Regions from separate parts of the Flexivirga sp. B27 genome, predicted to be linked through region 2. Evidence: riboswitches for the same ligand, from Rfam matches in the RefSeq annotation. Region 2 holds a riboswitch; the other holds the start of a gene.
What was found. A riboswitch is a leader RNA that binds a small molecule or an ion and turns the genes downstream of it on or off. The one in region 2 is predicted to bind ZMP and ZTP.
Positions count from the first base shown of each region.

Region 1: it holds a riboswitch for ZMP and ZTP, as region 2 does, so the genes downstream of both, ACSZL9_RS08915 (tetrahydrofolate dehydrogenase/cyclohydrolase catalytic domain-containing protein) here and purH (bifunctional phosphoribosylaminoimidazolecarboxamide formyltransferase/IMP cyclohydrolase) in region 2, are expected to answer to the same signal.

Region 1 is NZ_JBPYUM010000002.1:6,878-21,646, forward strand. It holds gene ACSZL9_RS08875 (thioredoxin domain-containing protein) at 1-143, opposite strand, end outside; gene ACSZL9_RS08880 (transporter substrate-binding domain-containing protein) at 162-884, opposite strand; gene ACSZL9_RS08885 (ClpP family protease) at 981-1,601, shown strand; gene ACSZL9_RS08890 (ClpP family protease) at 1,598-2,188, shown strand; gene ACSZL9_RS08895 (helix-turn-helix domain-containing protein) at 2,279-2,710, opposite strand; gene ACSZL9_RS08900 (MFS transporter) at 2,901-4,196, opposite strand; gene ACSZL9_RS08905 (LacI family DNA-binding transcriptional regulator) at 4,299-5,342, shown strand; gene ACSZL9_RS08910 (HIT family protein) at 5,430-5,900, shown strand; ZMP/ZTP riboswitch at 5,897-5,974, shown strand; partial or broken gene ACSZL9_RS08915 (tetrahydrofolate dehydrogenase/cyclohydrolase catalytic domain-containing protein) at 5,998-6,156, shown strand; gene ACSZL9_RS08920 (hypothetical protein) at 6,203-6,574, shown strand; gene ACSZL9_RS08925 (VOC family protein) at 6,571-6,984, opposite strand; gene ACSZL9_RS08930 (class I SAM-dependent methyltransferase) at 7,066-7,791, shown strand; gene ACSZL9_RS08935 (error-prone DNA polymerase) at 7,793-11,206, opposite strand; gene ACSZL9_RS08940 (DNA polymerase Y family protein) at 11,282-12,868, opposite strand; gene ACSZL9_RS08945 (hypothetical protein) at 12,865-13,473, opposite strand; gene ACSZL9_RS08950 (VOC family protein) at 13,586-13,972, shown strand; gene ACSZL9_RS08955 (alpha/beta fold hydrolase) at 14,046-14,769, shown strand, end outside.
Region 2 is NZ_JBPYUM010000002.1:108,049-122,817, forward strand. It holds gene ACSZL9_RS09385 (PadR family transcriptional regulator) at 1-287, shown strand, start outside; gene ACSZL9_RS09390 (ABC transporter ATP-binding protein) at 284-1,003, shown strand; gene ACSZL9_RS09395 (FtsX-like permease family protein) at 1,140-3,653, shown strand; gene sucC (ADP-forming succinate--CoA ligase subunit beta) at 4,032-5,204, shown strand; gene sucD (succinate--CoA ligase subunit alpha) at 5,240-6,121, shown strand; gene ACSZL9_RS09410 (OmpA family protein) at 6,394-7,389, shown strand; gene ACSZL9_RS09415 (hypothetical protein) at 7,572-8,030, shown strand; gene ACSZL9_RS09420 (prepilin peptidase) at 8,057-8,716, opposite strand; gene ACSZL9_RS09425 (cell division protein PerM) at 8,944-10,164, shown strand; gene purN (phosphoribosylglycinamide formyltransferase) at 10,252-10,884, shown strand; ZMP/ZTP riboswitch at 10,949-11,026, shown strand; gene purH (bifunctional phosphoribosylaminoimidazolecarboxamide formyltransferase/IMP cyclohydrolase) at 11,055-12,662, shown strand; gene ACSZL9_RS09440 (cyclic nucleotide-binding domain-containing protein) at 12,796-13,221, opposite strand; gene ACSZL9_RS09445 (adenylate/guanylate cyclase domain-containing protein) at 13,501-14,769, shown strand, end outside.

The sequences.
Region 1 (14,769 bases), 100 kb from region 2:
GCATACCCGACCGACAACAGGATCGGCACGTCGCGCTCGATCGCCTCACGCAGTGCGTCGGGTCCCCACTCCTGCCAGTCGACGGGGTTGTCGGCGTGCTGGCGGAGGTAGGGGCTGAGGGAGTCCGCGAGTCGGTTGGCCATGTGCCCAGCCTGTCACCTTCAACGGCGGAGTGCGGCCAGGCCCTCGGACTGCCCGGAGCGGCGCAGCGCATCGGCCACGAAGCCGCTGGAGAGCAACTCGTCGAGCAGTTGGTTGAGCCAGGCGATCGTGTCCGGATGAACCGTCGGCCGCGTCGCCATCGCCTGGCTGATCTGCATGAACGGCTCGTCGATGACGCGGAGTCCGGAGTGGGCGGCGACATACGCAGTGACCGGCTCGCGGATGCCGGCGGCCACGTCGAGCGACTGCTCGGCGAAAACCGTTGTGCCGTCGACTCCGCGGACGATCGTCGCGTGCTCGAGCGTGCGGGTGAGGAAGAGGTCGTATGCCGAGCCCTCCTTCACTCCGATCCGGACGCCGGGCTGGTCGATGTCGGCGGGTGTGCTGTGTGGCGAGTTATCGGGCACGGCATACACCCCGTCGATCAGGACGTATGGCGCCGTGAAGCGGACCGCCTCGGCGCGGGCGGGCTCGTCCGCGAGGAACGCGAGCGTGGCGTGTCCCTCGGTGAGTTCGGCGAAGGACTTGCGGGCGGCGTCGAAACAGGTGAAGTGCACCTCGACGCCCAGTCGGTCGGCGATCTCGCGGGAGAGGTCGACGGTGATGCCGCCGGGCGCATCGCTCGTGCCGTTCGCGAGCACCGCGTTGCCGAGGTTGATGGACGCGCGCAGTGTCCCGCCCGGGGCCAGATCTGCGCGGACTTGGTCGGTCGTCGAGGTCATGCACCGATCGTAGAGGCGCTGGTGGCGTCGCGGCGAGCCGCTGCTGACAGCAGCGAAACCTAGTAGGTGGCAACGGGTTTCACGGATGCTTGCAGCATGTCCGATGAAGAAGTCAGACCACCACATCCACTCGGCAAGCAGGTTGCGGAGCAGTTGCTCGACCAGCGGGTGATCGTCCTGGACACCGCGCTCGACGACGAGATCGGCACCCGGCTCATCTCGCAGCTCTACCTGCTCTCGGCCGCCGACCCGCGGGCCGACATCAGCTTCTGGATCAACTCTCCGGGCGGCTCCGTGCCGGCGATGCTCGCGATCATGGACGTCATGCGGGCGATCCCGAACGACGTGTCGACCCTCGCGCTCGGATTGGCCTGCAGCGCAGGACAATTCATCCTGACGGCGGGGGAGAAGGGCAAGCGCTTCGCGCTCCCGCACTCCAAGATCCTGATGCACCAGGGCAGTGCCGGTTTCGGCGGCACCGCAGTCGACATCGAGTTGCAGGCCGACGACCTGCGACAGACACGCGACACCGTGCTCGGCATCACCGCCGAACTCACCGGCCAGCCGCTCCCGCGCATCTTCGAGGACTCGCTGCGCGACCGGTGGTACACCGCTGAGCAGGCGGTCGCCTATGGGTTCATCGACGAGGTCATCACTGACATGAACCACGTCAAACCGCGGAAAACACCTGTGGGACTGGGAGGTTCGGAGAAATGAGTTCTTACACGATCCCCAACGTGATCGCGCCGTCGCCGCGGGGCGACCGGGTGATGGATGTTTACAGCCACTTGCTTTCCGAACGCATCGTCTATCTCGGCACCGAGATCGACGACGGAGTGTCCAACGCGCTCATCGCGCAGATCCTGCACCTGGAGTCGACCAACCCCGACCAGGAGATCAACCTCTACATCAACTCGCCCGGCGGATCGCTGACCGCAACGTTCGCCGTGTATGACGCCATGCGGTTCGTCCGATCCCCGGTCGCGACGACTTGTGTCGGTCAGGCGTGCTCGACGGCGGCGATCCTGCTCGCGGCAGGTGCGCCGGGCCGGCGCAGCGTGCTGCCGCACTCCAGAGTCCTGCTGCACCAGCCGTCCGGGAGCGGCCGGGGCGCCATACCGGACATCATCCTGGCTGCGGACGAGGTCATCCGGTTGCGCTCGGAGGCGGAGGAAGTGCTGGCGCACCACACCGGCCAGCCGATCGACGTGCTGCGCAAGGACACCGATCGCGACCGGATCTTCACCCCGCAGGCAGCGGTCGACTACGGGCTGGCCGACGAGGTGATGGACTACCGGTCCTGAGCTGCTCCACACGACGTGCCCCGGTGAGCGAAAGTTGGGAGTCCCGCGAAGTATCGGAGCGAGGTACGAGCGGAGAACTTCGTGGGGTGGCTAGGCAGCAAGTGCGACGGGGCCGCGCATGGAAGTCGTGGCACTGGAGGTCGTTGCCGATCGGGTCGAGCCGACGCTGCGCAGCTCGATCACCTGCTGTGCGCGGTCGAGCGCGGTCATGCGCAGCAACTCGCGGACCGTCAGGTCGGTGACCTCGGCAAGCGTGCAGTCGAGCGCTCCTGCGATCGCCGCGACGATCTCCGACGAAGGATCCTTGCGACCGCGCTCGACCTCAGAGAGGTATTGCGCGGAGATCCCGGCGCGCTGTGCTGTCTCGGTGATGGTGCGGCGGCGGTGCAGCCGGACCCGGCGCAATTGCCCGCCGAGGACGTCCCGCCAGAGCGGCTCGACCGGCGTCTGTCCGGGCGGTCGGATTGCGGTCGTCGCGGATGTGTCGGTGGTTTGCTGTCGCAGCTGTCGCACGTCACCCATACGTCGACGGTAGGCCCGCGACGCGCTCGCGGCATACCGTTTTCTGCTCAGGGCAGAAGCCCGCGGACAAGACCCAGCCCACCCATCGGCCAATGACGGCTTCCTCGCCGAGAGACGGCGAAATGGGACCGTCACTCGACGGGCGGACCGTCACTCGGCGAGCACTGGTCGGTCAGCGGCGCTCACACGCTCACTCGGGGTAGGCGCCGGGCGGGAGGACAGCAGGGTCCGAGACGGCGCAGTCCGGCGTGCGGCGCTCGGCGACCTGCGGGCGCTCCGGCTCGCGGACCGAGGGGACGAGTGCGAGTGCCACCATCGCAGCCGCGCCGACGGCGAGCATTGCGTGCAGCACGCCGACGTGCTCGCCGAGCAGCCCGAGCAGTGGTGGGCCGGCGAGGAACGCGGTGTAGGCGATGGTGCTGATGACCGAGATCCGCGCGTTCGCCTGTGCCGGGTCGTCGGCGGCGGCGCTCATCCCGACCGGGAACCCGAGCGAGACGCCGAGGCCCCAGATGACGATGCCGACGTAGGCCACAGCAGTCGGGCCGAAGACGACAACGAGACTGCCGATGATCGCGAGACTGAAGCAGACGCGGAGCACCGGCACCCGACCGAACCGGTCGAGCAGCTTCGTGCCGACGAGACGCCCGGCTGTCATACAGGACAGGAAGACGGCGAACGCGAGCACGCCTGCCCACTTCGGCACGTGGTGACCCTCGACGAATGCCAGGGACATCCAGTCGTTCGCAGTGCCCTCGGTGAATGCGGCGACGAGGGTGACGACGCCGATGAGCAACACGCGGGGATCGAGCCAGGCATTGCGAGTCGAAACCCGTTCCGGGGTGGGAGTTTTCGGAGTGTCATCGGCGAGGCGAGGCACGGTCTGGAAGTTGCCGGATGCCCACATGCCGATGCCCGCGATGAGGCACATCATCACGCCGACGTGGAGCCAGACGGGGACTCGAGCGGCAGTGACTGCGGCACCGATGAGCGCGGCCAGCACGGTGCCGCCGCTGAACATCGCGTGGAAGCGGGGCATGATCGAGCGCCCCAGATGGCGCTCGGCGATCGCGCCCTCGAGGTTCATCACGACGTCCCAGACACCGATGCCCCAGCCGGCGATCATCAGGAATGCGACCGCGGTCCAGTGGTGGTGCGTGCCGACGGCGATGGCTGTGCAGATGTATGCCGTCGCGGTCAGCAACGACCCCAGGCGCACTGTGCGACGGGCGCCGAGCCGACCGACGATCCACCCCGACATCGGCAGGCCGAGGACACTGCCGATCGACCCGGAGATGAGGAAGAGTCCGAGGCCGGCAGCGGAGAGGTGCAGCAGTGACTTGATGTCCGGCAGTCGGGCGGCGAAGGTCGCGAAGGCGGCGCCGTTCAGCGCGAACATCACCGTGACCGCGGTGATGGCCCTGCGGATCTGGGCAGGGTCCGGCCGGGCGGGCGAGGAAACCGCTGCCCGATCGGTCATCGTCATGGTGTCTCTTCCGGAGCTGGGATGGCGTCGAATCGATTCGATCGAATCGATTCGATAGTCTGCTCCCATGTCGGTCGGAGGTCAAGCCGGAAGCGGCTCAGGATGCGCGTGACGTTGCGCGACGTGGCCGAGCGCGCGGGCGTCGCGACATCGACGGCATCGCTGGTCTTCAGCGGCAACAAGCCGGTGGCCGCCGAGACGGCCGAGCGGGTCCAGGCAGCGGCTGCTGAGCTCGGCTACGGCGGTCCGGACCCGATGGCTTCGTCGCTGCGGCACGGGCGCAGCGGAGTGATCGCCGCCGTGGTGGAGCGTCGCATCCTGCACGCCTTCCGGGACCCGTATGTCGTGTCGGTCCTCGACGGGTTGTCGCAAGTCGTCGGCGAGCTGGGCTGCGGTTTGCTCCTGTTGCCCGACACCGCAGAGGGGTATGGCGACAGCGGACCCCAAGTGTCGCGCGTGGCAGCGGATGCTGCGGTATTCATGCTGTGCGGTGACGAGAACAACGTGCTGGCAACACAATTCGCCAGTCGCGGGGTGCCGGTCGTGGGCACGGGCGCGCCGCGGGGCGCCGACGTGCAGGTGACCGCTGACGAGCGAGCGGCGTCACGCAGCGTCGCGCAGCTGCTGCACGATCTTGGGCATCGACGGGTCGGACACGTGATGATGCCGCTGGCCTGGGGCGGCTCGACGGGGCGACGCACGATCACCCAGGTGCGGGCCAGTCGCTTCCCGGACACGCGCGAGCGGGCGATCGGGGTGCGTGACGTCTTCCGGACGGCACCGCTGATCGAGGCGCAGGAGCCGGACTTCGACTCCGGGTATGCCGCCGCCGGTCTGTTGCTGGGCGCGTCGCCGCGTCCGACCGCGATCATCGCGCAGAGCGACCTGCTGGCCGCGGGGGCTGTGCAGGCAGCGGTGGATCGCGGGCTGCGTGTGCCGGAGGACCTGTCGGTGACCGGGTATGACGGTGTCTCGTTGCCGTGGTTCCCGCGGACGCTGACCACGATCGACCAGCACCCGATCGACAAGGGCCGCGCTGTCGGTGATGCGGTGCGTGCGCTGCTCGCCGGTGAATCCGTGTCGGATGTCGTCGTGCCGGTGACGCTGCGTGAGGGTGACACCACCGGTCCGGTTCCTGGGGCCTGATCGCCGACTGACGCATGTGGCATCGACTGACGCATTTGCAAATGCGTCAGTCGATGGCAGATGCGTCAGTGGGTAGATTCACCGTCGATGGACACTTCCTTGTGGCGACACGAACCCGCCGGCTATCGCTGCCCGTTCTGCGCGTTCCTGCGCGGGGAGTGGGACGACCGCAACGCGGCGACGGATCTCATCGTGCGCCGCGAGCTGGTCTTCGCCCGGATCGCGCCGAAATGGTGGCCGGAGAACGACGGTGGGGCGCTCGTCATACCGAACGAGCATGTGGAGAACCTCTACGAGCTGCCCGTCGAGGTCGGTCATGCACTGATGGACCTGACCCGGGATGTCGCGATTGCGATGCGGGAAACGTATGGATGTCAGGGAGTTTCGACTCGCCAGCACAATGAGCCGGCCGGCGACCAGGATGTCTGGCACCTGCACGTGCATGTCCTCCCGAGGTATGACGGGGACGATCTCTACGTGCGGCATCGCGGGGCGCGTTACGTTGACGCCGGAGCACGTGCCGACTTCGCTGACCGGCTGCGCGCATCGCTGGACTGAGCGCACACGACTGGCGAAGGTGGGGCAGCACCGGGGAGTGTGAGTTCGTCGTATCGCCCGCTTGGGTACGACTCCTGATCGGAAGAGGAGTCTGCCGATGGCCACCACTGCACAGACCCTGGACCGCACCGCCGTGTCCCGGAAGATCTTCGCCGACGTCGCGGAACGTGCCGCGAATTTCGCTGCGACACAGGGACGATCACCATGCCTCGCCACGGTGCTGATCGGTGACGATCCCGCGTCGCACACCTACGTCCGGATGAAGCAACGCCGCGCCGGCCAGCTCGGGCTGGAGTCGCGGCGTGTCCAGGTGCACACCGGAAGGCATCGTCCGGCTGCTCGACGCCTACGACCTACCGATCGCCGGCAAGCGGGTGTGCGTCGTCGGGCGCAGCGCGATCCTCGGCAAGCCGGTCGGCCTGTTGCTGCTGGCGCGGGACGCCACGGTGACCTTCTGCCACTCGCGCACCGGCGACCTGGCCGCTCAGGTCGCCGAGGCAGACATCGTGGTCGTGGACGCGGGCTACAACCCGGGGAACGTTGGAGACGTTGAGTTCTCGGTGGCTGCGTCGCGAGCGTCATACATCACGCCGGTGCCGGGCGGTGTCGGGCCGATGACCATCGCGGTGCTGATGGAGCAGACGGCGACTGCGGCGGAGCAGCGCGTCTCCTAAGACTTGGCCGGCAGCTGGTAGGCCACCGTGTGGCGGGGTTCGTAGACCTGGATGTCGTTCGTGCCGGGCACCTCGACGTCGATCGCGATCCCGTAGCCGCGATCCTCCGGCACACCTCGCAGGTGCGCCCCGCGCTCGGTGAGCTCGCGCGCCGTCGCCTCGACGTCGTCGCAGACCAGACTCATCACGTGCTGTGGCGCGCCGGCGCCATGGCTCGGCATCAACGGATGGACACCGAGTTCGCTGGGTCCGGTGCCGAAGATGAGCCAACTCGTGGCGTCGCCGGGGTCGGCCCCGGCATCGCTGGAATCGGCGTCGCTGACGAACGGCCACTGCAACACGTCGCGGAAGAAGGCGCGGGTCGCCGGTGGGTCGGACGAGTAGATCAGCGTGTGCACGGCCGTCAGCATCTCCTCAGACTAGTGCGGAGGTGCGTTGCGCCGGCCGGAAATCGGATGCGGTCGTCCGGTTGCTCGCCATACGTTCGAGACATGCGCCCACCCGATGCCGGCTTTGCCGACCCGCGACTCGCCGTCCTCTACGACCACTTCGATGACGACCGCAGTGACCTGGATGTCTACGCGGCGATGTTCGACGAGCTGGACGTGCACAAGATCGTCGACGTCGGCTGCGGAACCGGTTGTCTCGCAGTGCTGCTCGCGGAGCGCGGGCTCGAGGTCACCGGCGTAGATCCGGCGGTCGCGTCGCTCGATGTCGCACGTGGCAAGCCGTATGCCGACCGAGTGACCTGGGTGAAGGGTGACGCGACCGCACTGGCCGGCCGGGTGAGTGATGCCGACCTGGCGGTGATGACCGGCAATGTCGCGCAGGTCTTCGTGGACGACGCGGACTGGGCGGCGACCCTGGGCGCCATACACGAGGTGCTGCGGGACGGAGGATGGCTCGTCTTCGAGACGCGCCGGCCGGAGATGCGGGCCTGGGAGACATGGACGACACCGCCGACCGAGGTGGTGCTGCCGGACGGGCGCCGAGGGACGGACTCGATGACCGTGACCGAGATCCAGTTGCCACTGGTGACCTTCGAGTCGACCCTCGAACTTGCCGGCGAGACGCTGAAATCGGTGTCGACACTACGTTTTCGTGAGTATGACGAAATCGTCGCCGACCTGGAGCAGCACGGCTTCGAGGTCGCTGAGGTGCGTGATGCACCGGACCGTCCGGGCAGGGAATGGGTCTTCCTCGCACGGCGTCGGTGAGTCATTGGAAGTCGCGGGACTTGCTGCGCACGTGGATCGTGAGGTGCTCCAGGCGATCCGCGAGCAGGTTGGTGACGCCGTCCTCGGACCGCTCGAGGATGCCGCGCACCACCATGGCGGGCGACGACCTCGCGATGCGCCGGTAACGGTGCCACACCCCTTTGGACACAATGACATTCAGGATGCCGGTCTCGTCCTCGACATTGACGAAGGTGATGCCGCCGGCCGTCGCGGGTCGCTGCCGGTGGGTGATCACGCCACCGACGTGCACTCGGCGGCCGGTCTGGAAACCTTGCAACTGCTCGATCGGCAGCACACCGCGCGCATCCAGGTCGGCGCGGACGTGCCGGATCGGGTGGTCGCCCGGGCTGATCCCGGTGGCCTGCAGGTCGTGCATCAGCAACTCGCCGATCGACAGCTCCGGCAACAGCGGCGGTTGGTAGGGCACGCGCACCGGCAACTGGTCGCCACGGATCGACGCCGCCTCGGCCGAGCGCCACAACGCATCCCGGCGTGAGCCGGTCAGTCTGTCGAGCGCCCCGGAGAGCGAAAGAGCCTCCATCTGCTCGGTGTTCAGGTCAGCACGCCGTGCGAGATCAGCTAGATCGGTGAACGGACCGTCGAGATCACGAGTCCGCACGATGCGCTCGGCGGCCTTCTCACCGAGCGCGGTGATGTCGGCCAGCCCGAGCCGCACCGCGAAGTGCCAGTCGCGCCGGTGCTGCCGCCAGTCGGGCGCGGCGTCGGTGTCGAAGTCACCGATCTCCTCCTGGGTGTGGTCGCGCAGGCAGTCGTCGTCGCCGCCGCGATGGTCGAGCGCGTCGGGGGAGTCCGGCTCCAGGTCGGCGTGCACGCTGGAGCGCGACAGGTCCGGTGACAACACCTCGACACCGTGCCGCCGCGCATCGCCGGTGAGCGTCTGCGGCGAGTAGAAACCCATTGGCTGGGAGCGCAGCAGACCGGCCAAAAACGCTGCGGGGTAATGCAATTTGAGCCATGAGCTGGCATAGACCAGCACCGCGAAACTCAGCGCGTGCGACTCGGCGAAACCGAAGTTGGCGAACGCCTCGATCTTGGTGTAGATCTCCTCCGCAGTCTCCGGCGGTATGCCGTTGCGGGCCATCCCGTCATACAGCTTGGTGCGCAGGGAGTCGATGCGCTCGACCCCGCGCTTGGACCCCATTGCCCGCCGCAGCAGGTCCGCGTCGGCGGGAGTGCAGTCGCCGACGGCGATCGCCATCTGCATCAGCTGCTCCTGGAAGAGCGGCACGCCGAGTGTGCGCTCGAGCACCGGCTCCAGCAACGGGTGCGAGTAGGTGACCGGCTCCTTGCCGGTGCGCCGCCGGATGTAGGGGTGCACCGCGCCGCCCTGGATCGGGCCGGGGCGGATCAGCCCGATCTCGACCGCGAGGTCGTAGAACGACCGCGGCTTCAGCCGGGGCAGGGTGCCCATCTGCGCGCGGCTCTCGACCTGGAAGACACCGATCGAGTCGGCACGGCACAACATGTCGTAGACGCCCGGCTCGTTGCGCGGCAACGTCTCGATGCGCCACTGCTCGCCGGTATGGCGCTCGACCAGGTCGAAGGTGTGCTGCAGTGCGGCCAGCATGCCGAGGCCGAGGAGGTCGAACTTCACCAGCCCCATCCACGCGCAATCGTCCTTGTCCCATTGCAGGACAGTGCGATCGGTCATCCGCGCATGCTCGATCGGGCACACCTCGCTGACCGGCCGATCAGTGAGCACCATGCCGCCGGAGTGGATGCCGAGGTGCCGCGGATAGGTCAAAACCTGCTTGGCCAGCTCGATTACCGGCGCAGGTATGTCGTGGTCGGCGCTGGAGATCTCCGCACCCCACCGCTCGACCTGCCGCGACCACGCATCCTGTTGACCCTGACTCGCGCCGAGAGCCTTGGCCATGTCGCGCACGGCGTTCTTCGGGCGATAGGTCACGACGTTGGCGACCTGCGCAGCATTGCGCCGGCCGTAGCGCTCGTAGACGTGCTGGATGACCTCCTCGCGTCGGCCGGAGTCGAAGTCGACGTCGATGTCCGGTGCTTCCTCGCGCAGCTCGGACAGGAACCGCTCGAACGGCAGCTCGTAGAAGATCGGGTCGATCACCGTGATGCCGAGGACGTAACAGACCGCGGAGGCCGCGGCCGAGCCACGCCCCTGGCACAGGATGCCGCGCGATCGGGCGAACTGCACGATCTCGTGCACGATCAAGAAATAGCCCGGAAAGTCTTTTTTCTCAATGGTGTTCAGCTCGCGCTCGATGCGTGCGTATGCCGCGTGGTTGTCCCGTGGATAGCGCTCCGCGGCACCTCGCATGGTCAGCTCGCGCAGCCAACTCATCGGGGTGTGCCCGGCAGGCACCTCCTGACGGGGGAGACGTGGCGACGCCGCGCGCAGGCTGAACGCCAGATCGTCGGCGATCTCGACGGTCCGCTCGACCGCGCCCGGGAAGCGACGCATACGCCGGGCCATCTCCGCACCACTGCGCACGTATGCCGCGCCGTGCACCGGCAGCCAGCTGTCCAGCTCCTCCAGACTGCGACGTGAGCGAACCGCGGAAAGCGCTGTGGCGAGCGGGTATTGATCGGGCTCGGCGTAGTGCACCGCATTGGTCGCGACGGTCAGTGCACCACCTACCGTCGCCACCTCGGCGAGCCGGTCGCAGGTGTCGCTGTCTGCCGGATTGCCGTGGTCGGTCAACTCGACGAGGACGTTGTCCTTGCCGAAAAGTTCCTGGAGAGAGCGCAATTCGGAGACCGCGGCGTCGTGGCCCTGGCGCGCGAGGGCGCTCGGCACGCTGCCCTTGCGGCACCCGGTCAGCACCACCCACTGCCCGGCGGACTCCTCGGCGAGCGCCAGCAGGTCGTAGAGCGGCTTGCCCTTCTCCGCGGCGTCGGCGAGCTGGCCGTCGGTGATGGCCTTCGCCAGCCGGCGGTAGCCCTCGGCGCCGCGCGCGAGCACCAGCAGGTGGTTGCCCTCGGGGTCGGGCACGCCGTTCTGCGGAGCGGTCAGCCCGAGCGACAGCTCGGCACCGAAAACCGTTTGTAAACCATAGCTTTCGGCAGCCTCGGCGAAACGCACGATGCCGTAGAGGCCGTCGTGGTCGGTGATGGCGAGGCCGTGGAGACGCTGCCGGGCCGCCTCGGTGACCAGATCCTCGGGCGCCGCGGCACCGTCGAGGAAGCTGTAGTGGGAGTGCGCGTGCAGCTCGGCATACGGCACGACGGGCGCGGTGGGCGCGTCGAGCTCCGAGGGCCGGAACGGCTTGCGCTTGCGGGAGAAGACCGGCCCGTCGCCGCCGTCCGCGGGCCGGCCGCGCACGGTCCGCTCCTCCGGGCGGATGCCGCGGGACAACGCCTGCTCCAGCTGCGACCACGGTATGGCGGGGTTGCTCCACCCCATTAACGATCACCACGCAAGCTCAAGGGTCTCGATACGGCTCCGCTAGCGCTCCGCCTACTCGACCAGCTTGGGTTGTCAGTCATAACGCGCCTCGATGAACCAGGTGTCGCCCTCGGCGAGCAACAGCCACGCGGACGACTGGTTGTCGACCAGCTGGAAACGGTTGAGGCGCTTGCCCTTGCGCCACCAGCGTTGCTGGATCGGCCACGGCCCGGCCCACTGTGCGACCCGCCTGGCGGTGTTGCCGGGAAGGCGCAACCACGCCGGCTCTCCGCTGACCCCGCCGCGGGCGTCGACGGTGATCGGCTCACCGACGTCGGTGCAGACCTGCACCTGACGTGCACTGCTGAAGACGGTGGCCGGAGAAGGGCCGGGCACCGTGCCCGGCCAGGGCTGCTCGAGGCGGCGTTCGCGCACGGTCGGCAGTGCGTCGCCCCACGGTCGCAGGACACGTCGCTCGTGCAGCAGGCGCCCGCCGGAGACGGTGCTGGTGAGGACGGCGTCATGCCCGAGCCGGTGCTGCAGGGTGGTCAGGGCGTGCTCGACCTTCTCGTCCGGGCGGTCACCCCACAACCCCTGCGCGTGGTGCTCGGCGTTGTCGACCGACTCGGGGAGGACCTGCACGGACAGCACCGAGGCACCCAGTGAGTCGTCGTCGACGGTGGTTGCCTCGGCGGCGAGATCCTCCAGCTGCCAACGGATCCGGTCGAGGACCTCCGAGCTGCCGAACTGCCACGGGTGCCGCCAGAGCCGCTCGAAGAGCGTGTCGGGCTCGAGCTGCACGGTGACCCGGATCTCGGTGCAGATCAACGAAGCTCGGGTGAGCAGCTGAGTGAAATCCGCGGCGGCCGGCTCGCAGCGCGCGATGATCTGCTCCACCAGATCGGTGGCCGGATCGAAGAGCACCCGCATGCCCAACTCCGGTGGCACCGTGCGAGGGCTCAGGATCGGGGTGTCCTCGCCGCCGGCGAGTTGGTGGGCACGCAGCCCGGCGGCGCCGAAGCGGGCGTGCACCTGATCACGGGGAAGCTGCATGAGGTCGCCGAGAGTGCGAATCCCCATGCGCTGCAACAGATTGTCCAGCTTCTTGTCGCACGCGACCGCGACCGGGAGGCCGGCCAGGAAGTCGGCCGAGCCGCCCGCCGGAACGATGTGGATGGGCGCAACGCTCGAGCTGGTGTATGCCGCCTGCTCGGCGGTGAAGAGCCCGTCGGCGACGGCGACGCGCAGGTCGACCGGCAGCCGCAGCTCGTGCTCGGTGAAGTCGCGCAGATGGGTGAAGAGGGCGCTCGCAGCAGCGTGTTCACCGCCGTAGAATCGGCCGGCTCCTTGCGCGCGCACCGCAGCCACACCGGGGCGGACGACGTGCACGTCGGGGATCTTCTCCTCGACGGCGTGCAGCATCGGCTCGAAGGCCCGCGCCTCGGCGACGAGGTCGTGCGGCAGCACGATCAGGTCGGGACAGCGGTGCTGCGCCTGTCGGATGCGCAGCCCGGCGGTGACACCCTCCAGCTTGGCCGCGGGGGAGCACGCGACGACCGTCCCGCGGTCGGCCAGGGCAAGTGCCTGATCGGCGGTGATGCCCTGGGTGAGCCGTGCCGCGAGCACCGACCAGCCAGGGCACCAGACCAGCATCACGCGGACGGGGGAGCTGCTGATCATGGCCGGACCGGGATCTCGAGGTCGACATGCCGGGTGTGGGCGCGCTCGGTCGCTTCGAGCCGCAGGGTGCCGGCGGACAGGTGGCCGTGCCCGTGATACAACCCCTCCCACCGCACGACCCGACCGGTGAGCGCGGCGGCGGCGCGCGGCCAGTCGCCCAGCACCACCAGGGTGCTGCCGCTGGTCCGCAGCCTGGCGAGCAGACGGGACACCTCACCGGGCGAAATGCGCTCCGGCGGCGCCGCGACGACCAGCGCACTCACCTCGACGAGCGCGGCCACCACCGAGGTCCAGTCGCCGGCAGGGACATGGGGGACCAGCGCCAGTCGCTCGAGCCAGACGCCCCACTCGGCCGCGGCCTCGATGCCCAGATCGGGCACACCGACGACACCGCACCACGAGCCCGCCATCGAGGGTCCGGCGAGCAACGCCAGCGCCGCGCTCATCGAGCCGCGCAAGGTGTATGCCGCACCGGCGCGCAGCCCGCGCGGGAACAACCCGGCCAGGGCGGGGTGCACTGGCACGCTGCCCGCAGCAGGAGTCTGCTCGTGGCGCTGCAGCAGCTCGTGCAACTCGGCGACCCGGGTCGCGGTGGTGGCGGTCATGCGATCTATGATCGAACAAATGTTCGATGAAAGTCAATCGCGGGATGCGTCACACTGTGAACCCCGATGACGATGGTTGCCGTCGGGTGTGACACCGACTGCGGAGGACACGATGGCCAGCAAATTCACCGAGCTCGCGATCGACTGCGCGGACCGGCGGGCGCTGGCCGGCTTCTGGTGCGAGGTGCTCGGCTACGAGGTGCGGGAGGAGGACGACGAGATCGTGACCATCGGCTCGCCGGACGTGCCCGAGGGTCGGCGGCGTCTCGGCCCGGTGCCGCCGACGCTCACCTTCGCGCAGGTGCCGGAGGGCAAGGTCGTGAAGAACCGGCTGCACATCGACCTGAACCCGACGGACCGTGACCAGGGGGCCGAGGTCGAGCGACTGCTCGCGTTGGGTGCCCGCCGTGCGGACGTCGGCCAGGGTGACCAGCCCTGGGTGGTGCTGACCGACCTCGAGGACAACGAGTTCTGCGTGTTGGCCGAGCAGTGCCCCTGATCCTGCGCCCGAGGTGGTGTCCAGCCGCCGGGCGGTGCGTCCGCGCGCTCGGCGAGAAGCCATAATCGCTCGGGTGATCGGTTCTGCTGCCTGGCGCTCGTTCTCGCGCGGTCTGGTCGAGTTGGCGTATGCCGAGGCCGGCACCGGTGACCACCCGGTCGTGTTGCTGCACGGGCTGGCCGGCACCGCGCAGGAGTGGTCGGCCACCATGCGGGCCCTCAGTGGTTCGCGTCGCGTCGTAGCCCTCGAGCAGCGCGGCCACGGCCACTCCACCCGTATGCCGCAGGACGTCACCCGGGCCGCGCACGTCGCCGACGTCGTGGCGTTGATCCGGCAGCTCGGTGGTGGCCCGGTCACGCTCGTCGGGCAGTCGATGGGTGGTCACACCGCGATGCTCGTTGCAGCCGAAAACCCTGAATTGGTAGGCCAATTGGTGATGGTTGAAGCCGGCGTGGGTGGTGGCGGCGATGCTGCGACGGCACCGGTCGAGCAGTGGCTGCGCAGCTGGCCGGCGTCCTTCCCCGATCGCGACGCCTTCATCGACTTCTTCCGGAGCACCGGAAGTCCCGCGGCCGCGGAGGCGTGGGCGGACGGCCTGCAGTTCGACGCGGGCGGCCTGGTGCCGTGCTGGGATGCCGACGTGCTGGTCGAGGCGTTGCGTGCGGTGCACGTGCTGCCGCGGTGGCGGGCGTGGGAGTCCGTGACGGTCCCGACACATCTGGTGGTGGCCGAGCGCAGCGTCATACCGACCGAGGAAGTGGAACGCATGCGCCGTACAGGAGCGCATGTTGAGTGCA
Region 2 (14,769 bases):
TCACGTTGCCGGGAGTCGACGTGGAACGCATCGTGCAGACCCAGCGCACCGCCACGATGACGCACCTGCGCGACCTCACCCGGCTCAAGCGAGGCGCCGACGGCGAGGACCTCGCCTGGGAGCTGGTGCTCGAGTCGCTGATCTTCGCCGACGAGGCCGAGGTGCGCTGGCTGGACCACGTGGAGGCGAGGATCAGCCGCATCACCCCTACCCGGGCGAAAGCTTCGCGGACGGCGCCCGGCGCCACCGCGGAGAAGCCCGCAGCGCATGAGGGGGTGACGCGATGAGTGTGCGGCCCACGCTGGTCCTGGACGACGTCGATCGCACGCACGGCAGCGGCGAGACGGCGGTGCACGCACTGCGTGGCGTGAGCCTGACGGTGTCCGCAGGCGAGCTGGTCGCGGTCATGGGGCCGAGTGGCTCCGGCAAGTCGACGCTGCTCAACGTCGCCGGCGGCCTGGATGCTCCGACCGGCGGCAAGGTGCTGGTCGACGGCCATGATCTGCACGCGTTGACCCGGCCGCGGCTGGATGCGTTGCGGCGTCGGGCGATGGGCTTCGTCTTCCAGGATCTCAATCTGATCCCGTCGCTGACCGCGATCGAAAACGTCTCTCTGCCAATGGAATTGGACGGCGTGAGTCTGAAGAGGGCACGCGCGGCAGCTCGTGACGCACTCGGAAAGGTCGGCATACTCGAGCTCGCCGACCGCTTCCCAGAGCACCTGTCCGGGGGTCAGCAGCAGCGCGCAGCCATCGCCCGCGCCCTCGTCGGCGAACGGCGCCTCGTGCTCGCGGACGAACCCACCGGCGCGCTCGACTCCACGACCGGCGACGCGGTCCTGCGCACTCTGCGCGACCAGTGCGACGACGGAGCGGCCGGCCTGCTGGTGACGCACGAGTCGCGGCACGCGGCGTGGGCCGACCGGGTGATCTTCCTGCGCGACGGCGTGGTCGTCGACGCGACAGGTGAGGCGGCGACTCCCGAGTCGCTGCTGGAGGTCTGACATGGGCAGCTCGGGGGAGCTCGCATCGGACCGACTCCGAGGCTCAGGGGGCCTCGGAGGGTATGTCGGGGGCTGGCGAGTCTCGTTGCGGCTCGCCGCCCGCGACATACACAAACATCGAGGCCGGGCTGTGTTGGTGGTGCTGCTGATCGGGCTGCCGTTGCTGCTCGTCTCGGGTGCGGCGACATTCGCCTTCACCAAGGACGTCAACGGTGCCGAGGGCATCAGCCGCACGATGGGCTCGAGTCAAGCGCTGCTGACGAATGCCGGCGAATTCGGCAACGGCGTGGTCACCCAGTCTGCCGACGCGAGAAGTTGGAGCGGGGGAGCCGGTGCTCGTTCGGCGTTGCACTTTGATGGCCGGCCGAAGACCCCTGACGCGACCGACATCCAGCAGGTCACCGGTGGCTCTGTCCTCCCGGTGACCGAGCGGGTTCGTCGCGTCCAGGTCGGCGATCGCCGGTTGCAGGCCGCGTTCCTCGGCATTGACGGTCGACAGCGGGCGTATGCCGGGATGGCCACGCTAACCAGCGGGCACTGGCCGACGAACACGCACCAGGCGCTGGTGTCCCGATCAGGTGCGGGACACGGGATCCCCACCGGCGGCACGCTGACCGTCGTCGGTCCCGACGGGCGCAGCACCAAGCTGACAGTTGTCGGTCGCGTCGAGACGCCGAACGCGCAGGATGTGGTGACCCTGCCGAGAGCCGGCGCGAGCACGTGGCTGCTCGAACGCAGCGCTCCCGTCCAGTGGCCGGAGGTCAAGCACCTCAATCGCTACGGGTTGGCAGTCGCGAGTCGCGCCGTCATCCACGACCCGGGACAAGCAGAGTCCGACCCGAGCACTGACGGGATGGGCTACACCGCGGTCCCGCCCGTCGTGTGGGTCCTGCTGGGCGTCGGACTCGTCATCGTGATCGCCATGCTCGCCGGCCCCGCATTCGCGGCCAGCGGCGCGCGCCACCGGCGTGCACTTGCGCAACTGGCGAGCAACGGGGCGACCAAGCAGCAGCTACGCAAGTATGTGCTGGCCCAAGCACTGCTGCTCGGTGCGCTCGCGGCGTTGCTCTCGATCGTGCTGGGCGCTGTCCTCGGTGCTGCCGCGGCGAAACTCTACGGGCACTGGTCGGCGACGTCCGCGACGCCGGGCCCGGTCGAATTGCGTTGGGGCTGGGGCATATTGCTCTTCGCGGTCGCCGTCGTCGCCGCACTGATCGCGGCTTTCATCCCCGCTGTCGCGGCAGCGCGGGTCAACCTGATCGCGGTCCTGCGCGGACACGTGTCCGCGGCGAAGGTGCGGGCCGGCTGGCCGTTGCTGGGGCTGCTGCTCGCGGTGGCCGGCGGCGTCATCCTGACCGTGACTCTCGTCGGCAGTGGGATCAACGCGCAGCGGCTGTCCCTGCCGCTGCTGGCCGGCACCATCGTCGGCACGGTCGCGCTCTTCGCCGGCACGCTGATGACCGCGCCGTGGCTGCTGAGCCGGCTCGGCATGCTCGCCCGGCATCTTCCGTTGGCCTTCCGGATCGCCGCACGCGATGTCGGCCGGCAACGCGGTCGGGCCGTCGCGACGGTCGGTGCGATCCTGGCGACCGTCGCCGCGCTGACGACACTGTCCATCGCGTTCGCCACGTCCGCGCGCGCCAATGCGGAGGCCTACCAGCCGTCGCTTCGTGCGGGTGACGGTCTGGTGTCGGTGATGACAGGCGGCACGAAGGAGGCGGACGTCGCGGCGAAGGTCGTGCGGAGCGCCATACCCGATGCCACGGTGATGCCGTTGCGCACACTGCGGGCCAAGGCGACCGATGCTTCCGTCGGTGCGTTGCTGGCCGGGTCGCCGGAGCAGCTTGCGCACGTCTTCCGGCTCGATGCACGTGACGTTGCGGCGCTGCGTGACGGGGACGTGCTGCTGTCCAAGGACGTGCCGGGCTCGTCGGCCGGCACGCTGCGACTCACCGCGCGAGGGAAGGACGAGGCGAAGGCCGGGTCGGTCACCGTGTCCACGCAGCGATCGGCGCAGCGCCATTTCCGGACGGTCCCGACGAAGCCGGACGCCTACAGCAGCTTCGGGTCCGGTGTCGAGGCCGGCGCACTGGTGTCGACCCGGGCCGCGAGGCCCATCCCCGGCGGCAGCGTCGTGCGGCAGGTCATCGTCCGGGTGCCGGGCGGCATCTCCGACACCGACGAGCGGGCAGTCAACGAACGGCTGGACGCCAACAGTTTCCTGTACGTCGAGCGCGGACCCGACACCGCAGGAGCGTGGCTCTACTGGCTGATCGCGGGTGTCTTCGGTCTGCTGGTCCTCGTGGCGACGCTGACGTCGACGGCGTTGTCGAACGCCGAATCCCGGCCGGACAGTGCAACATTCGCATCCTTGGGTGCGCCGGCGTCCCTGCGACGGCGCATCGCCGGAGCGAACGCCGCCGTGGTCGGCTTCTTCGGCGCGCTGCTCGGCCTTGCCGTCGGTGCCGTGGCGGGTGTTGCCGTGAGCCACCCCGTGAGTCTGGTGACCAACCAGAACTCCCACCACACCGTCACCGCCATACCGTGGACGCCGCTGCTGGTGGTGGTGATCGGCGTGCCGTTGCTCGCCGCAGCGCTGGCGGCGGTCGTGACGAGGGGACGCGTGCCGATGACCCGGCGAGTCACCTGAGATTTCCGACAGGCCCCTCGTTTGCCCAGGGGACCGCCGATTCGGGCTCCTCTCCCGCGAAATCGGGGGTCCGCTCGACGATCGACGGGCCTCTCGGCAAAGGGGTGGCCGTGAGAGTGGCGGCGACATCCGCGTGAGTTCGATCACGTACTCGCCGGTATCCCTGGGGCCAACCTGTCCGAACGCTGGCCGGGCTACTAGCATCCGACCTGGACAACGAGGTCCCGGACACGCCGTCCGTCGGCGGGCACGGCGACCTTCATCCCTTCAGAAGTTCATCACGAATCAATGAGGGGGCCTGCCTCGTACCGCACGTCGACGCCGTAGGGCGCCCGGCCGGTCCGCGGGGTCGACTCCCGGGACGAGGACGGATTCCGCGTGGATCTTTTCGAATATCAGGCGCGCGACATGTTCGAGGCGCACGGTGTGCCGGTGCTCGCCGGCAAGACCGCCACGACGCCGGAGCAGGCCGAGCAGGCCGCTGCCGAGATCGGGGCCAAGTCCGGCGGCGTGACCGTCGTCAAGGCTCAGGTCAAGACGGGCGGCCGAGGCAAGGCCGGTGGCGTCAAGGTCGCCAAGTCGGCAGAGGAAGCGCGTGAACTCGCGGGTCAGATCCTCGGCATGGACATCAAGGGCCACACCGTCGGCACCGTGATGATCGCCCAGGGCGCGGACATCAAGGAGGAGTACTACTTCTCCGTGCTGCTCGACCGGGCCAACCGTCGTTACCTTGCGATGTGCAGCAAGGAGGGCGGCATGGAGATCGAGCAGCTGGCCGTCGAGCGCCCCGAGGCGCTCGCGCGAGTCGCCGTCGACCCCAACGTCGGCATCGACGGGGCGAAGGCCAAGGAGATCGTCGACGAGGCCGGCTTCGACGCCGAGCTCGGCGCGAAGATCGCCCCGGTGCTGCAGAAGCTGTGGGACGTCTACCGCGAGGAGGACGCCACCCTGGTCGAGGTCAACCCGCTGGTGCAGACCGGCGCCGGTGACATCGTCGCCCTGGACGGCAAGGTCACTCTCGACGCCAACGCCGACTTCCGCCACCCCGACCACGCCGCCCTGGAGGACAAGGGCGCCGCGGACCCGCTGGAGGCCAAGGCCAAGGAGAAGGGCCTCAACTACGTCAAGCTCGACGGCCAGGTCGGCATCATCGGCAACGGCGCCGGACTCGTCATGTCCACGCTCGACGTCGTCGCCTACGCCGGTGAGCAGTATGACGTCAAGCCCGCCAACTTCCTGGACATCGGCGGCGGCGCCAACGCGGAGGTGATGGCCGACGGCCTGGACGTCATCCTCGGTGACGAGCAGGTCCGCTCCGTCTTCGTCAACGTCTTCGGCGGCATCACCGCCTGCGACGACGTCGCCAACGGCATCAAGGGCGCCCTGGAGATCCTCGGTGACAACGCGACCAAGCCGCTGGTCGTCCGCCTCGACGGCAACAACGTCGACAAGGGCCGCGCGATCCTGAACGAGCTGAACCACCCGCTGGTGACCCAGGTCGACACGATGGACGGGGCCGCGGCACGGGCCGCCGAGCTCGCCTCCAAGTGATCCGCTGACGGCATACGAAAAAGGAATCTTCAAGAATGTCAATCTTTTTGAACGCTGACAGCAAGATCATCGTGCAGGGCATGACGGGCGGCATGGGCTCCAAGCACACCGCGCTGATGCTCGACGCCGGGTCCAACATCGTCGGCGGTGTCAACGCCCGCAAGGCCGGCACCAAGGCCGAGATCGGCGGCCAGGAGCTGCCCGTCTTCGGCACCGTCAAGGAGGCCATGGAGGCCACCGGCGCCAACGTGTCGGTAGCCTTCGTGCCGCCGAAGTTCGCCAAGGACGCCGCGATCGAGGCCATCGACGCCGAGATCCCGCTGCTGGTCGTCATCACCGAGGGCATCCCGGTGAAGGACTCCGCCGAGTTCTACAACTACTCGATCGGCAAGCAGACCCGGATCATCGGCCCGAACTGCCCCGGCATCATCACGCCGGGCGAGTCGCTGGCCGGCATCACCCCGCACACCATCGCCGGCAAGGGCCCGATCGGGCTGGTGTCCAAGTCGGGCACGTTGACCTACCAGATGATGTACGAGCTGCGTGACTACGGCTTCACCACTGGCATCGGGATCGGCGGTGACCCGGTCATCGGCACCACGCACATCGACGCGCTCGAGGCGTTCGAGGCCGACCCCGACACCAAGGCGATCGTGATGATCGGCGAGATCGGCGGCGACGCCGAGGAGCGCGCCGCGGCATACATCAAGGAGCACGTGACCAAGCCCGTCGTCGGGTATGTCGCGGGCTTCACCGCGCCGGAGGGCAAGACGATGGGCCACGCGGGCGCCATCGTGTCCGGTTCGTCCGGCACCGCCGCGGCGAAGAAGGAAGCCCTCGAGGCGGCCGGTGTGAAGGTCGGCAAGACGCCGTCCGAGACCGCCGAGCTGATGCGGGAGATCCTGAAGTCGCTCTGACCTCTCACTGATCGAGAGGAGCACCAACTGACCGAGAGGCGTAGCAAATCCCCTGGATTTGCTATGCCTCTCGGTCGTTTTCTATGCCTCTCGGTCGTGCAAAGTCGGACGCCTCGTGAGCCACGACGCGCAAGCGCTTCGCAATATGTTGAAGGCGCGTCTGGTCGAGTGACGCCACATCCACACCCCGAATGTTTGCCCCGGAGAAAGGAACATCCGACTTGCTTTCCAATGTGTGAGTCCGAGGAGGAGCCGTCGCCGCATCTGCCGCCGTGCTGTTGTCCGGTGTGGGTGCGGCCCCGGCAGAGGCCGCCGGCGCCGGTGACATCCCCATTGCGGGCACCTTCGCCTACCACGAGTACAACGACTCCTCGGACGCCGTCATCCACGCTGCGATCAACGCGGTGGTGCGCGTTCCCGGCGGCACCGCTGTCTACTACTCGGTGGGCGGCAAGGGTGCCGAGCCGGGTGCCGTGATGCCGGGAAAGGGCCTCGGCACGCCGTACGAGATCACCGCCGCGTGGTCGGTCGCAGCGGTGGACACCAAGGGACTGAAGTACTACCTGCCGCTGTCAGTCGACCGAACGTGCCTGTGCAGCGACGAGTCCGACATCACGGACTACGGCGGCACCACGAAGCCGCTCGTGGGCTGGGCGCTACTACCGCCATTGCCGAACGGCCTGAAGGCCGTCACCATCCGGTTCGGCTACGGCAACCTGATCACTGATGTGCCGGTCACGGACAGCCTGCCGTCACCGACCACGTCGAAGTCGCCTGTCGTGTTGGGCAAGGGCTGGCCGAAGCTGCCCAGCACCGACGAGATCAAGCAGGCAGACGCCAAGTTGTCGATCCGGCCGCTGGTAAGCAACGTCGCGGATCCCGAAACCGCGACGAAGCGGACGGCAGACAAGACTGCCATCTCGGTGGACACCGACGTCCTCTTCGACTATGGCAAGTCCGAGCTGACTGCGAAGGCGAAAGGCACGCTGAAGAAGGTAAGTGCGCAGCTGGACGAGAAGGGCGACGGGGACGTGTCCGTCGTCGGCTACACCGACAGCACCGGCAGCGATTCGTTCAACCAGACACTGTCGGAGAAGCGTGCGGCCGCGGTGCAGAAGGCGCTGGAGAAGCAGGTGCACAAGGACGGGCTGACGTTCAGTTCGTCCGGCAAAGGGGAGGCCGACCCGGTCGCCGACAATGCGACGAAGGAGGGCCGCAAGCTCAATCGGAGAGTGACGGTCACGTTCAAGACAGGCGGCGACCAATGAAGTGCGCAACGCGCATCGCGACCTTGGCCGCGGCTGCCTTGCTGACCGTTTCGGTCTCCGAGTGCAGTGACGATTCATCGTCCGGTCCGTCGTCCTCCGCCGGTAGCTCCACGGGTGCCTCGCCCTCGTCCGGCGGCCAGCATGCGTCGTCCACCCCCTCGGGCGGAAAGGACTCCCCCGGCGTGGACGATGCGATCGCGAAGGTGATGGCTTCGAGCGCCGATATGCCTGCGATTGCCTCGAGCAAGGGCTCGTTGGAGGCAGCTGTGGGCACGTCATCGGTTCGTGCGGAAGTCCTGCAGGTGAAGAGCACCGCGCAGGCGACCCGGGTCATCTGGCGATTGAAGAGCGCCTCGGGGAAATCGGTTGCTACGAACACGTTCCAGCTTTCCCGGCCGCCGCTGTTCGACACCCGGCAACTCGGGATCGTCGATCCCAAGACGAAGAAGACCATCCATCCCTTCACCTACGGAGAGCCTCAGGATCCCGGCTGCGTCTGCAGCACCTTGCCCGACTCCGTCAATGGGGACGGTGTGGTGCTGTATGCCGTGCTGCCGCCACTCCCGTCCGGTACGTCGTTGGTCAATGTCACGCTGCCGGGATTCAAGACCATGACTGGTGTGCAGTTGACGTCTTCGTGAGACAGGTCGTAGCGGCCACGGCCCGCCTATGACGCGAGAAGCGCCAGGACGCTGCCACCGATCATGAACGGGCCGAAAGCGATGTAGGTCTCGCGCGTCGCGCGGCGGCTGATGAGCAGCCCGGCAGCCCACAGGCCGCCGAGGATGAAACCGGCGAGGGTGCCGCCCAGCACGCTCGACCACGAGAACCAGCCGAGCAGGACGCCGAGTCCGACGGCGAGTTTCACGTCGCCGAGCCCGAGTCCTGCGCCACCGCGCGAGACCAGCAAGAGGATCAGGTATGCCGCCCCGAGCGCGAGCCCGGCCAGCACCGAGCGGAGCAGCGCGAACCAGTCTCCGGTCGCAACGCTGGCCGCAGCCGCGATGACGACCGCGACCGGTGCGAGTCGGAAGGTGAGGGCGTCCGGTAGGCGGTGCACATCCAGGTCGATCGCAGCGAGGGCTGCCAGCAGCGGCAGGCACACGCAGTAGGCGAACGCGACACCGGCGTTGTGCGCCTCGGTCAGCGCGCGCCCGAGGAGCAGCGCCGCCAGCGGCACGGCGATGGTCACCCACAGGTGGCCACGTCGTGGTGTGTCCACTTCGTCGTCGCGGCGATACTTCCCGGTGCGCAGGGCCCGGCGCAGCAGGATCCCGACGGGGACGCCGAGGCAGCCGACGATGGCGCCCGCGAGCCAGGGATTCATGTGTCCACCTCGTGTGTAGTCGACCGAGAGGCGGTCGCCCCGCCGGACCCGAACGTGATCTTCCCCACGGAGTCCCCTCTCTGGGCATTGTGTATCGCGCACTGAGGGTAGCCGCCGGAACGGTGACCGATGGATCTGTGGGAGCGGCTGTGGACAAGCTCCGATCGCAGGTTCTCCGGCGTGCCTGCCGGACGAGCGCACCGTGGGCGGCGACCATGGACCACAACATGAGCCTTCTTGATCGCGTGCGCACCAACCTGCCGTCTGCGCTGGCCTCGTCGGACGAGCCCCGGGACTGGCGTCAGCTGTCCATTGCTGCCGGCTACGGCTCGGTCGGCGCCGTCACGCTCGGGCTGGTGCTGATCCTGCCGGTGATGGTGGCATGGGCGGCCGACGCGCAGAGCACTGCGACGTGGACGGACGCGCTGAGCTTCGCCGGTGACGGTTGGGCACTCGCGCATCGCGGCCATGTGTCGGTCGCGGCCGGTGCTACGCACAGCGTGACCTTTGCCCCGCTGGTGCTGACCGGTCTTGCCGTGCTGTTCGCCCGGATGGGCGCCAAGGCGATGCTCACCCACCTGTCCGGACGGGGCGGCGCGTGGTGGGAAGGCCCCGCGGCATACATCGGCGGGTATGTCGCCACCGGCCTGGTCATCTGCGGCCTCGCGCTGAGCGGTCCGGCGCATCCGAATCTGCTGACGGTGCTGCCGGGGGCACTTGTGGTCGGCTTCGCGGGGTGCACGTGGGCACTGCTGCGCAGCGACGAACCAGTCGCGGAGCAGGCGAAAACCATGCTGGACCAACGCATCTCGCTCTCGACCCGCCGTGCTCTGCGTCCTGCGGCCGAGGCCGTGCTGGGCTATCTCGCCGTCGGCCTGGTGATCGTGCTGCTGCTGGTGCTGACCCATGCTGCACAGATCGGGGATCTCAACGGCCAACTCGAGCCGGGGATCCTCGGTGGCGTCGTGCTGTGGGTCGGGCAACTGGCCGCACTGCCCAACCTGCTGTTGTGGTCGGCCGGTTGGACCACCGGAGCAGCCATGCAGATCGGTGCGGTGAGCGTCGGTAGCACCTCGGTGCACGGTGGCCTGCTGCCGATGATCCCTGTGCTCGGTGCCGTTCCTGACGCGGGAGCCCTGCCGACCGGGACCGTCATCGCGCCGCTGATCCCGGTGGCGCTCGGCGCGTTCGTCGGTTATCGGTCACTGGCCAACCTCACGACATACGCGTCGCTGAAGACCAAGGCCACCACTGCCGCGCAGGCCGTCGGCATGACGGTGGCCATCGTGCTGCTGCTGACCTGGCTGTCGACGGCCGGGGTCAGTGGTGGGTCGCTGGACTACATCGGCCCGTCGTTGTTGCTCGTGCCGCTGTTGGTGGTCGAGTTGTTGCTCGGGGCGCTGGTGGCGACGCTGTTCCTGCACTGGAAGCGCGCGCTGCGCCGCTGAGGCCGCAGCCGGCACATCGTGTCCTGCGAGCCGAACGTCGGGTGCCACTGATTCACGGTCCGCACGCCCTCCCATAGTGTGGTCGTCGTGACCGCGGCCCCCACTTCCGAGCCCGTACCCGTTGTTGTGCTCGTCTCCGGCTCGGGGACGCTGCTGCAGGCGCTCCTGGATGCCGCGCAGGACCCGGCATACGGCGTGCGGATCGCGGCCGTGGGTGCCGACCGGTCCGACATCGAGGGTCTTGCCCGTGCCGAACGCGCCGGCGTGCCGACATTCGTGTCTCGGGTGTGTGACTTCGACAGCCGTGACGCATGGGATGCCGCACTGACCGAGCAGGTGGCCGCGCACGCACCGCAGCTGGTCATCTCGGCGGGCTTTCTGAAGCTGGTGGGGGAGCGGTTCCTGGCCGAGTTCGGCGGGCGCTACCTCAACAGTCACAACGCGTTGTTGCCGAGCTTTCCCGGCATACACGGCCCGCGCGATGCGCTGGAGTATGGCGTAAAGCTCGCCGGCGCAACGCTTTTCGTCGTCGATGCCGGTGTCGACACCGGCGCGATCGTCGCGCAGTGTGCCGTGCCCGTGGAGGACGACGACACCGTCGACACCCTGACCGAGCGGATCAAGGAGGCCGAGCGCCCGCAGCTCGTGGAGTGGGTCGGTCGGATGGCGCGTGACGGTTTCGCCGTGGACGGGCGCCGGGTGCGCGTCGGCTCACGCTGATCGAGTAGCGACCGAGGAACGAGGGAGCGTATCGAGATCGAGTGCGCTCGGAGGACCCGTTAGGCTTTCCCCACACGACTGGCGCAGGTGGGTAACCACCAGGGAGTGGAAGTCGCGTGCATCGCCCGCCTGGGTGCGCGCAGGAACTGCCAACCCTCGCAAGGAGAGTCATGTCCGACCAGCAAGGTCGCCGTCCGATCAAGCGCGCACTCGTCTCCGTCTACGACAAGACCGGTCTGGAGGACCTCGCCCGCGGCCTGCACGCCGCCGGGGTCGAGCTGGTCTCCACCGGTGGCTCGGCCGCTCTCATCGAGAAGGCCGGCATCCCCGTCACGAAGGTCGAGGACCTGACCGGCTTCCCGGAGTGCCTCGACGGCCGGGTCAAGACGCTGCACCCGAAGGTCCACGCCGGCATCCTCGCCGACACCCGGATCCCCGAACACCTCTCGCAGCTGGGCGAATTGGGCGTCGCGCCGTTCGAGCTCGTCGTCTCCAACCTCTACCCGTTCCGCGAGACGGTCGCTTCCGGCGCGACCCCGGACGAGTGCATCGAGCAGATCGACATCGGCGGCCCGTCGATGGTGCGCGCCGCCGCGAAGAACCACCCCAGCGTCGCGATCGTCACCTCGCCCGACTCGTATGCCGCAACTCTCGAGGCCGTTGCTGCCGGCGGCTACACTCTTGATGAGCGAAAGCTGTTGGCAGCGCAGGCTTTCCAGCACACCGCCGACTACGACAACACCGTCGCCAACTGGCTGAGCAACGTGTATGTCGACACCAGCGACGGCACCGGTTTCCCGAGCTGGTCGGGCGCGACCTTCGACAAGGCCCAGGACCTGCGGTATGGCGAGAACCCCCACCAGGGTGCCGCGCTCTACCGGCACTGGCGCCCCGGCATTGCTTCCGCCGAGCAGCTCTTCGGCAAGGCGATGTCCTACAACAACTACGTCGATGCCGACGCGGCGGTGCAGGCGGCATACGACCACGGCGACCAGCCGACCGTCGCTGTCATCAAGCACGCGAATCCTTGTGGCATTGCTGTTGGTTCGGACATCGCGGACGCTCACCGCAAGGCGCACGCATGTGACCCGATGTCGGCCTTCGGCGGCGTGATCGCCACCAACCGGCCGGTGACCGTGGAGATGGCCGAGACCGTGAAGGACATCTTCACCGAGGTCGTCGTCGCCCCGGACTTCGAGCCGGGCGTGGTCGAGATCTTGAGCAAGCGCAAGGCGATCCGGCTGCTGAAGCTGTCCTCGGAAGACGCCCAGCAGCGTGACCCGGTCCAGATTCGGCCGATCAGCGGCGGCATGCTCATGCAGCGGATCGACAAGGTCGACGCGGTTGTCAAGGACGACGACGGCAACGTCACCGGCGGCGACGACGCCGCCAACTGGCGACTCGTGTCCGGTGCGGCCGCGGACGACGCCACGCTCGCCGACCTGCAGTTCGCGTGGCGCGCCATACGAGCAGTGAAGTCCAACGCGATCCTGCTCGCGTCCGGCGGTGCCTCGGTCGGCGTCGGCATGGGCCAGGTCAACCGGGTCGACTCCTGCCACCTCGCGGTCAACCGCGCCGGCGAGGAGCGGGCTCGTGGCTCGGTCGCCGCATCGGACGCGTTCTTCCCCTTCCCGGACGGGTTGCAGGTGCTCATTGACGCGGGGGTCAAAGCCGTTGTCGCGCCCGGTGGTTCGATGCGTGACCAGGCAGTAATCGACGCGGCCGAGGAGGCCGGCATCACGATGTACTTCACCGGCACGCGGCACTTCGCACACTGAGGCTTTGTCGTGGGCCGAGAGTTCGCTCTCGGCCTACGACCCCAGCCTCAATGGCTGAGCCCTTTCGCTGCGCTCCTCCTCTGACGGACCCGCCGTGGAATCCCTACGGTGAGTCCCTACTGCCGCGGGATGCCTACTTGTGCGAGGCGGCTTCGACCTTGCGCAACCGTGCCACCAGCGTCTTCAGCAGTGCCGCGGCGATGTCACCGTCGCCGCGCACGAGCGGCATGAAGGCCATCGGGGAGAGCGCGAACGTCTCGACGCCGTCGGGGCCGGCGGTGATCGTGGCCGAGCGCGCAGCACCGTCGATCATCGAGAGCTCGCCGACGTAGTCGCCGACGCCGATCTGACCGCGCTCCTCGTCGCCGACGACGACAGTGGCGGAACCCTGGAGCACGACCCGCAGCCCGCTGTCCTTCGCGCCCTCGGTGATCACCTTGGATCCCGGGCCGCTGCGGAACGTCGACCCGCTCTCGGCGATCTGCGAGATCGCTGCCGGGCTGAGGCCGGCGAACAGGTCGATGCCTGCGAGGATCTGCTTCAACTGAGAGCTTGCCATGGATGAACCCCTTGAGAAATGAACGATTGACGCCCGTGCGGTGACCGGGCCAACTTAGCAGCGCGGCGGCGGTTGCGCGGGTCGGATCGCGAACCGCAGTTGCAACCTCGACTGTGACCTGGCCCGCGACCTCGACTGTCACCGCGAGCTCGACCGTGGACGGGCGAGGTCCGGAAATTCGGTGGCGCCCCACGATAGGTTCGACACGTGGTGACGTGTGCACGATGCGGGGCGAATCTGACCGAGGGTGCTCGGTTCTGTGCCTCCTGCGGTGCCGCGGTGGCGCACGGCGATCTGCAGGCGCCGGTCCGCAAGCACGTGGTCATCCTCTTCTGCGACATAGTCGGCTCGACGAGCCTCGGTGAGTTCGCCGATCCGGAGGCGTTGCGCGAGCGCCTCGCGCGCTATTTCGATGCCGTGTCCAGGGCCATCTGGGAGCAGGGCGGCACTGTCGAGAAGTTCATCGGCGACGCAGTCATGGCGGTCTTCGGTGTCCCCAACACTCGCGAGGACGACGCCATCCGGGCGGTGCGCTCGGCGAGCGCCATACACGAAGCAGTGGCGGGCCTGTCCGCACACGGTGAGCGGGACGATCAGCAGCTGCACGTGCGGATCGGGGTCAACTCCGGCGAGGTGTTTGTGACGCATCAGCCGGACGGGCAGTTCTCGGTCACCGGCGACGCGGTTAACACGGCGCAGCGGCTGGAGGCAGCTGCGGGCACCGACGAGACCTATATCGGCGACATCGTCGCCGAGCTCGTCCGGGACGAGATCGTGCTCGACGAGGTGGGGGAGATCGTGCACAAGGGCCGCACCATCGCGCAGCGGGTCTTCCAGGTCGCGCCCGATCAGAACCGCGCCCTCACCGTCCGCGAGCCGGCCTTCGTCGGCCGCGAGGTCGAGCTGGCCGACCTGGCTGCGCTCGCCGACCGGTCGGCTGCCCGCAGACAGGGCTGGCTGCTGACGTATGTCGGCGACCCGGGCATCGGCAAGTCGCGGCTGGTGCGCCAGTTCGCGAGTGGTCGCGAGGATCGCCTGCGGGTGATCGCCGGAGGGTGCGACGCGATGAGCACCGGCGCCTTTGCGCCGCTGGCCGGCTGGCTGGCGAGTCTGGCCGACGACTGGCAGCTGTATGTCGAGCAGCTGCTCGGGGACGAGTCGACGGCTGTCCTGCAGCGCCTGCGCTCCGCGGTCGGTATGTCGGACGCGCAGACCTCGACCGAGGATGTCGTCTGGGCTGCGCAGGCAGTGCTGGCCGCGATGTGTGCGACCTCGCCGGTGGCGTCGGTGTGGGACGACCTGCACTGGGCGACCGCGACACAGCTCGATTTCATCGGCCGACTGGCGGCGGCGTGCCGGGCGCTCCCGGTGCTGACGATCTGCCTCGCCCGGCCGGAGCTCTTCGATGTCGACGAGGCGTGGGGTGGTGGCCGCAAGGCTCGTGTCGAGGACGTCGAGCCGCTCGAATACGACGACATGCTGGCGTTGGCCGCTGAGCGAATCGCCTTGCAAACAGGGGATATTGCCGTCACCGCAGAGGATCTCGTC